DNA from 4 places in the Streptomyces sp. NPDC002680 genome. Region 1 is predicted to be linked to each of the others. Evidence: riboswitches for the same ligand, from Rfam matches in the RefSeq annotation. Region 1 holds a riboswitch; each other region holds the start of a gene.

Region 1 (2,953 bases):
CGCCGAGGAGGTCCAGCAGGCCGCCAAGGACCGGCTGCGCCCCGACAACCGCGCGGTGCTCGTCTACGAGCCCGTCTCCGGAGAGACCGCCGAGGACGCTGATCCCCCCGAGGACCCCGAGGCCGAGGCCACGGTCGAAGCCGGCGACAAGGACGAGGAGGCGGCCAAGTGACCGAGCTCACCACGATGAAGTTCCACCCCCAGCCCCAGGCGGGCGAGGCCAGGCCCTGGGCCTTCCCGGCCCCCGGCCGCGGCACGCTCGACAACGGCCTGACCGTCCTGCGCTGTCACCGCCCCGGCCAGCAGATCGTCGCCGTCGAGGTGCTCGTCGACGCCCCCCTGGAGGCCGAGCCCGCCGGTCTCGACGGCGTGGCCACGATCATGGCCAGGGCCTTCTCCGAAGGCACCGACAAGCACTCCGCCGAGGAGTTCGCCGCCGAACTGGAGCGCTGCGGCGCCACCCTCGACGCGCACGCCGACCACCCCTGCGTACGCCTCAGCCTCGAAGTCCCCGTGTCGCGGCTCCCCAAGGCGCTCGGTCTGCTGGCCGACGCCCTCAGGGCACCCGCGTTCGCGGACAGCGAGATCGAGCGGCTGGTGCGCAACCGGCTCGACGAGATCCCGCACGAGACGGCCAACCCGGCCCGCCGCTCCGCCAAGCAGCTCTACAAGGAGCTGTTCCCGGAGACCTCGCGCATGTCCCGTCCGCGCCAGGGCACCGAGGAGACGGTCGCGAAGATCGACTCCGCGGCCGTACGCGCCTTCTACGAGAGGCACGTCCGTCCCGCCACGGCCACCGCCGTGGTCGTCGGCGACCTCACCGGCGTCGACCTGGACGCGCTGCTCGGCGACACCCTGGGGGCCTGGACCGGCTCGACGGCCCAGCCGCGGCCCGTGCCGCCGGTGACCGCCGACGACACCGGCCGGGTCGTGATCGTGGACCGCCCGGGCGCCGTACAGACCCAGCTGCTCATCGGCCGCGTCGGCGCCGACCGGCACGACCGTGTCTGGGCCGCCCAGGTCCTCGGCACGTACTGCCTCGGCGGCACCCTCACCTCCCGCCTGGACCGCGTCCTGCGCGAGGAGAAGGGCTACACCTACGGTGTGCGGGCGTTCGGCCAGGTCCTGCGCTCGGCCCCGGACGGCTCGGGCGCCGCGCTTCTCGCTATCAGCGGCTCCGTCGACACGCCGAACACCGGTCCCGCTCTGGAGGACCTCTGGAAGGTGCTGCGCACGCTCGCGGCCGAGGGGCTCACCGACGCCGAGCGCGATGTCGCGGTGCAGAACCTGGTGGGCGTCGCCCCGCTCAAGTACGAGACGGCGGCGGCCGTGGCGAGCACGCTGGCCGACCAGGTCGAGCAGCACCTGCCCGACGACTACCAGGCCACGCTGTACCGGCAGCTCGCCGCCACCGGCACCGTGGAGGCCACCGCGGCGGCCGTGAACGCCTTCCCGGTGGACCGCCTGGTGACGGTCCTCGTCGGTGACGCGGCGACGATCGAGGAGCCCGTCCGGGCCCTCGGCATCGGCGAAGTGAGCGTCGTCCCCGCCGAGTAACGGCACTCGCGTACACGACAGGGGCCCGGTGACGGAAGCGTCACCGGGCCCCTCTTGTCCATATTGATGGGCAAGTTGCCCGTATTGATGGAGAGGTTGACTGTCTGCCCTGTGGCATGCGCTACAAAACCCGTGATCGGTTTGTTGATTGAAAGTTACGCGGCTTAGCGTCGGTCCGGCTGTCCGTCATGCAGTGCGCCGCAGCCGCGGCACCCGGGCAGTCATCGCCGAGTCCCCACATGGCGCGAGCCAGGGGAGCCGGGGACCCACTTTGTGCAGTCCCTGGGGTGAATCGGACGCCCGCGCGTGCTGCGAGGGGGTCCGTAGGAGACCTTCCTGCTCCGAACCCGTCAGCTAACCCGGTAGGCGAGAAGGAAGGAAAGGACCAGCCACTACATGGCGTTCACCCGCGCCACCGGGAAGCACCGTCGTCCCCGCCGCCCCAGTCTTGTCACCCGTACGACCGTCCGCGCGGCCGGCGTCGCGGCCCTCGCCACCACCGGCGCCGTCGGCAGCCTCGCAGCCCCGGCGCTCGCCGCCGAGTCCGCGGTCGAGCAGACCGGCCTCACCCCGGTGATCTCCATCGGCGAGACGCTCGCCGACAAGATCGACGCGCAGGCCGCCGCCCAGGAGCAGGCCGCCGAGAGGGCCGCCGCCGAGAAGCGGGCCGTCGCGGCCGAGAAACGCGCCCTGGCCGCCGCGAAGAAGGAGGCGGAGGAGCGGGCCGAGGAGGCACGCGAGGCGGAGGCCCGCGCCGCCCGTGCGGCCGAGCGCAAGCGCCTCAACACCTTCGTCGCCCCGATCTCCGGCTCGTACATCTCCACCGGCTACAAGGCGGGCGGCGCCGTCTGGTCCTCCGGCAGCCACACCGGCATCGACTTCCACGCCTCGTCCGGCACCACCGTCCACGCGGTGGGCTCCGGCACGGTCGTCGAGGCCGGCTGGGGCGGCGCCTACGGCAACAACATCGTGATCAAGATGGTTGACGGTACGTACACCCAGTACGGTCATCTGTCGTCCATCAACGTCTCCGTCGGGCAGACCGTCACCCCGGGCCAGCAGATAGGTCTCTCCGGGGCCACCGGCAACGTCACCGGTGCGCACCTCCACTTCGAGGCCCGCACGACCCCGGAGTACGGCTCGGACATGGACCCCGTCGCCTACCTCCGCTCGCACGGTGTGAACGTCTGACAACCACGCGCATCTCTTGTCGTGGCCCCGGCTCCCCGAGCCGGGGCTTTCGGCGTTTCCGGCGGCCCTGTGTCCAAAAAATATCCCCGGATTCCGGCCTGCCGTCGGAAATTCCGGTTCTCTGCAATAGAGTCACTGAACACACGTCAATCGTCGACGTTTCACGGGGATTAAAGCGGAGGTCGGACATGCGTATTCCGGCGCA
Region 2 (2,953 bases), on a different contig from region 1:
CGCAGGGGCGACCGCCGCCTCGCCACGGCCCGCGAGATCGCCGAGGCCGCGCAACGCGCCGTACTGCCCGAACCGGACGCGCGCATCGGCGGTTTCGAGATCGCCGCCCGGTACGAGGCCGCCCAGGAGGGTGCCTTCATCGGCGGCGACCTGTACGCCGTGCAGGACACCCCGTACGGAGTGCGGCTAGTCCTCGGGGACGTGCGGGGCAAGGGGATGGGGGCCGTGGCGGCCGTCGCCGTCGTCATCGGGGCGTTCCGGGAGGCCGCCGAGCAGGAGGCGACCCTGGAGGCGGTCGCCCAGCGGCTGGAACGAGCCCTCGCCCGCGAGGCCGCCCGGCGCGGCGGTCTGGAGGCCACCGAGGGCTTCGCCACCGCCGTACTCGCCGAACTCCCGCACGGCGACGGGGTCGTACGCGTCGTCAACCGCGGGCACCCCCCGCCCCTGCTCCTCGACACCGACGGCACCCTGCGCGTCCTCAGCCCGTCCGAAGCCGCGCTGCCGCTCGGCATGGGCGACCTCGGCGGTGCACCCGACCGGGCCGAGACGACACCCTTTCCCGGCGGGGCGATCCTGCTCCTGCACACCGACGGGCTGTCGGAGGCCCGTGACGGGCACGGCGACTTCTTCGCCCCGGCCGACCGGCTCGCGGGCCGCGTCTTCCACGCCCCGGACGCCCTCCTCGCCGCCCTCGCCGACGAGGTGCGCCGGCACGCGGGCGGCGGCACGACGGACGACATGGCGCTGCTCGCCGTACGCCGGCCCATCAGCTCATGAGGTCCTCAAGTTCTCGAGTTCTCATCAGTTGTCACCAAGGGTGAGTGAACGGTCCCGCTCCGCATAACATCTGACACACAGTCAAAACTCAGTAGTCACTTAGGGCACGGTCAACTCGCCCGATTTTCACCGGTGGTGACCCGGAACGTCCTCGGGAAAAGCGTTAACGATCAACAGGAACAGCTTGGAATACAGGGCCCTGGTCTATTAACGTTCGATAACGCAGCGCGGTCGTCCCAGCCGTCACAAGAGTCGGCTCCGTGCGCACGCGCCGAATCCCGCGAGGGAACCGGGGAACCACCAACTTGGGGTGAATCGCTCGTCCGCCGCCGTGGCAACACGGCAGGTATACGCGCGTAGGAGACCTTCCTGCTCCGAACCCGTCAGCTAACCCGGTAGGCGAGAAGGAAGGAAAGGAGCACGCCCACGTGGCGTCAAACCCGGCCGCCCCAGAGGCCCCGTTCGTACCGAGTCAGCGCGGCAGCGAGACCGAGGACGGGAAGATCCCGACCTTCGGCTTCGGCAGCCGTCGCACCGACGAGGGCCCCTGGGAGGAGTGGAATCCCAGCGCGGACACCACTCGTCCGGTTCGCGGCCGGCACCGCGTCGGCAAGCAGCGCGGCGGCGGAGGACTCGCCCGCAGCTCCACCGTTCTCGGCGTCGGTGTCATAGCCGCCGTCGGCGGGGCCGGTATGGCCACCGCGCAGACCGGCAAGCCGCCGGTCTCCATCTCCATCCCCGACCTGCCCTCCGTCGGCTCGCCCTTCGCGGGCGACGACGACTCGGACGCCGAGCCCCAGGGCTCCCCCAACGCGCTCAGCAGCGTCGGGGTCACCTCCGAGGAGACCGAGCAGGGCACCAGCGACGCGGGTGAGGCCCTGCGCGCCCGCATCATCCTCCAGGCCGAGCAGCAGAAGGACCAGGCCGAGGCCAAGGTCCAGCAGGCCGCCCAGGACGCCGCCGCGAAGAAGGCCGCCGCCGAGGCCGCCAAGGTCAAGCGCGAGGCCGCCGCGAAGGCCGCCGCCGCGAAGAAGAAGGCCGCCGAGGAAGCCGCGGCGAAGCTGGAGGCCGCGCGGCTCGCCGAGCTGGCCAAGCAGTACACGCTGCCGACCTCCTCGTACACGATCACCTCGACGTTCGGCCAGGCCGGCTCGCTGTGGTCCTCCGGTTACCACACCGGCCTCGACTTCGCTGCTCCCACCGGTACCCCGCTCAAGGCGGTCCACACCGGCACGATCACCGAGGCGGGCTGGAGCGGCTCGTACGGCTACCGCACGATCCTCACCCTCGATGACGGCACCGAGATCTGGTACGCCCACCAGTCCTCGATCAACGTCAGCGTCGGCCAGAAGGTCAACACGGGAGACGTGATCGGCCGCGTCGGCGCCACCGGCAACGTCACCGGGGCCCACCTCCACATGGAGGTCCACACCAGCAGCTCGGACACCGCGGGGATCGACCCGATGGCGTGGCTGCGGAGCATGGGCCTCAACCCGTAATCCCGTAACACGCGTGTTCCCTGATTCCGGCCGTTCACACAACCTTCGTGAACCGCCGGAATCAGCGCGTCCGGGGCGGGCGTTGACGAGAAGCATGACTGCTACGGCTCTTCGCAAGCTCGGATCATCGGACCTTGAGGTCTTCCCGCTCGCCCTCGGCGGCAACGTCTTCGGCTGGACCGCCGACGAGAAGGCGTCCTTCGAGGTGCTCGACGCCTACGCCGCCGCCGGCGGCAACTTCCTCGACACCGCCGACTCCTACTCGGCGTGGATCGACGGCAACCAGGGCGGCGAGTCCGAGACCATCATCGGCAAGTGGCTGAAGTCGCGCGGCAACCGCGCGGACATCGTCGTCGCGACGAAGGTCAGCCAGCACCCCGACTTCCCCGGCCTCTCGGGCGCCAACATCAAGGCCGCCGCCGACGCCTCGCTCCGCCGCCTCGACACCGACCACATCGACCTCTACTTCACGCACTTCGACCGGCCCGAGGTGCCCGTCGAGGAGATCATCGGCGCCCTCGACGAACTCGTGACCGCGGGCAAGGTGCGGCACATCGCCGTCTCCAACATCTCGCCGGAGCGGCTCCAGGACTCCCTCGACTTCTCCGACCGCGAGGGCCTGGCCAAGTACGTGGCCATCCAGCCGCACTACAACCTGGTCTCCCGCGACACGTACG
Region 3 (2,953 bases), on a different contig from region 1:
CCCCGGCGCGTGCCGGTCCCCGAACTGCGAGGCGAGCATCACGAGCAACGGCCGGAACCGCTTCCCGCCGGCCCGTACGAGGTGCTGCGCGGCCTCCGTGATGAAGGGCACCTCGCTCTTGGTGGCTTCGAGCAACCCTTCCTCGACAGCCGCCAATCCGGCCTGGACATCGGCTTCGAGAGCCTGGTCCCGCACGCTCAGCCCGAACGGCCCGACGACGGTCACGAGGGATCTCCTGTCTGCTGGTGTCTACTGGCGGTCACACGGTGTGTCGATAGGTCGCTGCCATCACTCAAGTCAGCGTATCCGGTCACGTTTCGATCACCACGAGCGCCCGCCCGTCCAGGCCAGGCGGTATCGGATCACGACCGGAATGTTTTTGATCAGCCCATAAGTATGGACATTCATAAACATCCCGCGCCCCACCCGTCACACCAGTGATCGCACCCGCGCATACGCCACCACCTCCCTGACGGCACCCTCCGTACCCGTCGCTACGACAACGACGCGCATCGCACGAGAGGTTCCGCCCGCCCGACTGACACACCCACAAGAAGCATAAAAACCCTAAAAACCCCTATTCACCCCACTCATCTCACCCAGACCACGACTACCCCCACCCCGTGATTCGAGTCACTCCAAATTCCGGCCCCCACCACCCCCTCCCCCGCAAACTCCCCATTCGCAAAAGGCAAGTTACTCACCACCCCTCTCCGCGCATCCGCCCGTTTTGTCCACAACGTGCGCCCCAAATGACCAAGTCCTATGCTTCCGCCCCTTGTTCCACGCGTGTGCTCTCGCATACGTTCTCGCCACGCCGGGCGGATCGCCGAATCCTGCCACCGCCCGCAGAGCACCATCCCACCCACCCACACGTGACTCACGCAGGCAGGAGCGGGGGACCCAGGTAAGCCGCCGGTCCGGGCACGACGCCGGAGCGGCTAGGGGTGAAGTCGCGCGCCGAGCAGGCGCCCGGCCGGGCATCTCCCGCCCGAACCCGACAGCTCACCTCGTAGGCGTCGGAGAGGACTCAGCATGCCCGCACGAGGTCAGCACCAGCGCGCGAGAACCACCCGCCGCCCGCTCACGCGCACAATCGCCATCACCGGAACGGCCGCCGCAGCCCTGGCCTTTCCCTTCCTGACCGCGACAACGGCATCAGCCGCACCGTCGTCCGCCGCGTCCGTGTCGTCGGCGACGAACTACGCGAACAACCTGGACGGCTGGATCCGCGAATCGCTCGACATCATGGCGCAGAACGGAATCCCGGGAACGTACGACGGCATCTACCGCAACATCATCCGCGAGTCCTCGGGCAACCCGAACGCCATCAACCTCTGGGACTCGAACGCGGCAGCCGGCACCCCCTCCAAGGGTCTCCTCCAGGTCATCGACCCGACCTTCGCCGCCTACCACGTCGCCGGCACCTCGTACGACCCCTACGACCCGATCGCGAACATCACAGCGGCCTGCAACTACGCGGCGGCGCGATACGGCTCGATAGACAACGTGTACGGGGCCTACTAGGCCGGCCGACCCGCCCTCACCGCCACACCCCGGTCCCGTACCCGTCCCCGTCCCCGGCTCCGAACAGCCGCTCCAGCACGACCGCGATCCCGTCGTCCTCGTTCGAGAGGGTGACCTCGTCCGCCACCGCCTTGAGTTCGGGATGGGCGTTGGCCATGGCCACCCCATGGGCCGCCCAGTCGAACATGGGGATGTCATTGGGCATGTCGCCGAAGGCGATGGTGGCGGACGAGGCCAGCCCGAGGTACTCGGCGGCGAGCGCGAGCCCCGTCGCCTTGGTGATGCCGCATGGCTGGAGTTCGACGGTGCCCGGCCCCGACATGGTGACGGTCGCGAGCGAACCGACCGCTCCACGCGCCGCCGACGCCAACTCGTCGTCGGACAGCGACGGGTGACGCAGCAGCACCTTGCTGATGGGCGCGGCCCACAGGTCGTCCCGATGCGGCACCCGTACGGCGGGCAGCGTCGGGTGCGGCATCAGGTAACCGGGTTCGATGAGCGTCAGCCCGTCGACACCGTCCTGGTCCACGGCGGCGTACACCTGCCCGACCTCGGCCTCGATCTTGCCGAGCGCGGTCTCCGCCAGCTCCTGGTCCAGGGTCACCGACCACAGCAGACGGTCCGCGCCGGCGTCGTACAACTGCGCGCCCTGTCCGCACACCGCGAGCCCCCCAGCCCCGAGGTCGTCGAGCAGCGGCCGGACTCTCGGCGCCGGCCGTCCCGTCACCACCAGATGCCGGGCGCCGGCGGCCGTGGCACGCGCCAGCGCGGTCCGCGACCGGTCGGAGAGCGTGTCGTCGGCACGCAGGAGCGTTCCGTCCAGGTCCGTGGCGATAAGTGTGTATGAGGTGGGAGCGGCCATGATCCAGAGAATACGGATCGTTCGGCACATCGGTCTCCGCCCGAACCGGACGACGTTCGGCATCCCGGCAGCAACAGCCTCTCAGTCTGCCCCAACTCCCGCCCCGGGAAGGCCCGAACGGCACGAGATCGCGGTCCGCACCCGTTGTCGCCCGCACCCGTCCGAGGCCTACCCGTGCGCGGCCGCCAGATGCCCCACCAGCCTCGGTGACGCGAACTCCGTACCGCACACGAACCGCATCACCGGCCCGTACGAAGCAGCCGCCGGCAACCCCGTGAAGTACAACCCCGGTACGGAGGACACATACCCGGCACCGAGCCTCGGCGTCCCCCTGCTCACCGCCAGCTCCGTACGCAGCTCGTGCCCGAGGAAGTCCATCGCGGCGATGTCGACGCGGTAGCCGGTCGCGGATATGACGTGGTCGGCCGACAACTCCCGCGTACGGCCGCCGAGATCCTCCACGGTCAACACCGACCGCCCTCCGCCGGAGCCCCCTGTCTCCCCTGCGCCTCCCGTTGCCCGTACGATCCGTGCGACCTCGCTCACCTGCACCTTCCCCTCGAA
Region 4 (2,953 bases), on a different contig from region 1:
CTGGGAGGCCACGGAGTTCGACATCTCCGAGGAGCAGCAGGGGACACTGGCCCGGCGGGCCGCCGCGATCGGCGTCGAGCTGTTCGTCGTGGACGACGGCTGGTTCGGGACCCGCACCAGCGACCGGGCCGGCCTCGGCGACTGGACGCCCAACCCCGATCGCTTCCCGGCGGGGCTGAAGCCGCTCGCCGAGTACGTGCACGCCCTGGGGATGCAGTTCGGCATCTGGGTCGAGCCCGAGATGGTCAACCCGGACAGCGACCTGTATCGCGCGCACCCCGACTGGGTGCAGTTCCAACCGGGACGAAAGCGGACGGAGTTCCGCAATCAGCTCGTACTGAACCTGGCGCGCGAGGATGTCCGGCAGTACCTCTGGGAGCAGCTCGACGGGCTGCTCTCCAGCGCCCCGATCGACTATGTGAAGTGGGACTTCAACCGCTGCTTCACCGACGCCGGCTGGCCCGGCGAGGACTATCCGCAGCGCCTGTGGGTCGACCACGTGCACGGGTTGTACGCCCTGCTGGACCGGCTCCGGGCCACCCACCCGGATGTCGCCTTCGAGTCCTGCTCGGGCGGCGGTGGCCGGATCGACCTCGGGGTCCTCGCCCGTACGGACCAGGTGTGGACCTCCGACAACACGGATCCGCTGGACCGGCTCGCCATCCAGGAGGGCTTCAGCCAGATCCATCCGGCGCGGGTCATGGCCGCCTGGGTCACCGACAGCCCGAACACCCAGCTCAACGGCCGGGTCAGCTCGCTGCGGTTCCGGTTCGTGAGCGCGATGGCCGGGGTGCTCGGCGTCGGCGGCGACCTCACCGAATGGACCGAGGAGGAACTGGCCGAGGCGGGGGAGTGGGTGGGGCTGTACAAGGAGATCCGGCCCGTCGTGCAGCGCGGCGACCTCTACCGGCTGCGACGGCCGACCGGCGGACTGAGCGCGGTGCAGTACGTGCTGGGGGACGAGATCGTCGTCCTCGCCTGGCTCCAGGCGCAGCACCACGGTGAGCCGCTCCCGGCGCTGCGACTGCGCGGACTCGACCCCTCGGCGACGTACGAATGCCGCGAAACGGGCGAAGTCCACCGGGGTGCCGTGCTGTTGCACCACGGGCTGCGGACCGGGCTCAAGGGTGACCTTGATGCGGCAATTTTCCGTCTGCGTCGCATCTGATCCTCCTGCCCGATATGGCGCCTATGGTGCCTTCATTCCAACTCGCCTGGGAATAAAGGTTGCTGTGAATCGGGCGAGTGAGCAGCGTCATATCCGTGACCGTGTGTCGCCGTCATGTTCACGTAATTTCGGCGTGTTTTAAGGGAGTTCGAGGGGCGGAAAGATCCGTAATTCACGGACAGTGACCGGGAATTCTGGGGAGGACCACAGGAAACCCGTACACAGGGAACCCGAGGCTTGTTTCTGTGCGTCTTGGTCGCTTACGTTCGCCACCAATCCGGACGGACGCCCAATCCTGCCGCCGCCCGGAGCCCGCATCGAACACCCGACAACGGCAGGAGCGGGGGACCCACAGGTAGAACGCCTGTTCCGGTCTCTGGAACAGGCTTGGGGTTAAGTCACGTTCAGGCGTGGCCGGACATCTCCAGTCCGCACCCGACAGCTCACCTCGCAGGCGACGGAGAGGAATTCGTCATGCCCGCGAAGGGTAAGCACCGCCGTCCGAAGTCCCAGCGTTTCACTCGTTCGATAGCCGTTGCCGGAACCGGCGGAGCGGCTCTCGCCCTGCCGCTTCTGGGAGCCACCGGGGCCCATGCGGCCACGGCGGAGTCAACCGCCCAGTCCGTTTTCTCGCTTTCGGAATCGGCCAAGTCCGTATCGGCCGAGTCCGTTTCCGCGAAGACGGAAAAGGCCGGAAAGGCCACCGCTTCCACGCCTTCCGCCGCCAAGAAGGCAAGCGTCAGGACCTACTCGGTCCAGGCCGGCGACTACCTCTCGAAGATCGCCCAGGAGCAGAGCGTCAGCGGCGGCTGGCGGAAGCTCTACTCGGACAACCGGACCGCCATCGGCTCCGACCCGAGCCTGATCCACCCCGGTCTGAAGCTGACGATCGGCAAGAAGGCCGCGTCGACCTCTTCGCCCTCTTCTTCTTCCTCCTCCTCGTCTTCGACGAAGTCGAAGTCGTCCTCCTCGAAGTCGACCCAGACGGCGACGTCCAAGCCGGCCGCCGAGAACGCGAAGGCCGACACCTCGACGACGACCGAGGCCGCCGACACCAGTGGCTCCAGCAGCTCCAGCGGCTTCACCCTCCCCGTGGCCGGTGCCACCATCGGCACCGCCTACCACGTGGCGGGCAGCATGTGGTCCAGCGGTTACCACACGGGCGTCGACTTCGTCGTCCCGACCGGCACCTCCCTCAAGGCTGTCGGCGCCGGCACGGTCGTCTCCGCGGGCTGGGGCGGCGCGTACGGCAACCAGGTCGTCATCAAGCTCGCCGACGGCTACTACGCCCAGTACGCCCACCTCTCCCAGCTCTCCGTCTCGGCCGGTCAGACCGTGACCGAGGGTCAGCAGGTCGGCCTCTCCGGTGCCACCGGCAACGTGACCGGACCGCACCTGCACTTCGAGATCCGCACCACCCCGGACTACGGCTCCGACGTGGACCCGGTCGCGTACCTCCGCTCGAAGGGCGTCGCCGTCGGCTGACGCCGACTCCTCACGAGGACAGCCGCCGAAGGCCGGACCCCGATCCCCGGGTCCGGTCTTCGGCGTGTCCGAATGTGTACCTCCATGATCATCGCATTGCAGTCTTGTGGCGCGGGTGCCCGCAGCGTCGACAGGGCGAGAAGGTGGGGGCACAGTGAACTCCGTTGCTGCGCAAGCGCTTTCTGCTCTCTGCGACTGTCTACGGAGGACCTGTGCATTCCAGTCGACGCCGAAGAACCGGCGCCGTCGTCGCCGCGATCCTGACGGCCGGGGCGCTCTCCGCGCCCGCCGGACACGCGG

Evidence for each region. A riboswitch is a leader RNA that binds a small molecule or an ion and turns the genes downstream of it on or off. The one in region 1 is predicted to bind cyclic di-AMP.
Region 2: linked by a shared signal. The riboswitch ahead of ACFYXF_RS09730 (M23 family metallopeptidase) and the one ahead of ACFYXF_RS35830 (M23 family metallopeptidase) in region 1 are both predicted to bind cyclic di-AMP.
Region 3: linked by a shared signal. The riboswitch ahead of ACFYXF_RS24825 (transglycosylase SLT domain-containing protein) and the one ahead of ACFYXF_RS35830 (M23 family metallopeptidase) in region 1 are both predicted to bind cyclic di-AMP.
Region 4: linked by a shared signal. The riboswitch ahead of ACFYXF_RS18905 (peptidoglycan DD-metalloendopeptidase family protein) and the one ahead of ACFYXF_RS35830 (M23 family metallopeptidase) in region 1 are both predicted to bind cyclic di-AMP.

Annotation. Positions count from the first base shown of each region.
Region 1 covers NZ_JBIAQP010000016.1:115,211-118,163, forward strand. The annotation lists gene ACFYXF_RS35820 (M16 family metallopeptidase) at 1-172, shown strand, start outside; gene ACFYXF_RS35825 (M16 family metallopeptidase) at 169-1,557, shown strand; cyclic di-AMP (ydaO/yuaA leader) riboswitch at 1,773-1,941, shown strand; gene ACFYXF_RS35830 (M23 family metallopeptidase) at 1,954-2,748, shown strand; gene ACFYXF_RS35835 (GntR family transcriptional regulator) at 2,937-2,953, shown strand, end outside.
Region 2 covers NZ_JBIAQP010000003.1:23,221-26,173, reverse strand. The annotation lists gene ACFYXF_RS09735 (PP2C family protein-serine/threonine phosphatase) at 1-777, shown strand, start outside; cyclic di-AMP (ydaO/yuaA leader) riboswitch at 1,037-1,194, shown strand; gene ACFYXF_RS09730 (M23 family metallopeptidase) at 1,206-2,276, shown strand; gene ACFYXF_RS09725 (aldo/keto reductase) at 2,371-2,953, shown strand, end outside.
Region 3 covers NZ_JBIAQP010000009.1:279,715-282,667, reverse strand. The annotation lists gene ACFYXF_RS24830 (polyprenyl synthetase family protein) at 1-225, opposite strand, end outside; cyclic di-AMP (ydaO/yuaA leader) riboswitch at 867-1,032, shown strand; gene ACFYXF_RS24825 (transglycosylase SLT domain-containing protein) at 1,036-1,527, shown strand; gene ACFYXF_RS24820 (HAD family hydrolase) at 1,544-2,389, opposite strand; gene ACFYXF_RS24815 (FAD-dependent oxidoreductase) at 2,558-2,953, opposite strand, start outside.
Region 4 covers NZ_JBIAQP010000006.1:450,689-453,641, reverse strand. The annotation lists gene ACFYXF_RS18910 (alpha-galactosidase) at 1-1,168, shown strand, start outside; cyclic di-AMP (ydaO/yuaA leader) riboswitch at 1,461-1,638, shown strand; gene ACFYXF_RS18905 (peptidoglycan DD-metalloendopeptidase family protein) at 1,643-2,653, shown strand; gene ACFYXF_RS18900 (hypothetical protein) at 2,866-2,953, shown strand, end outside.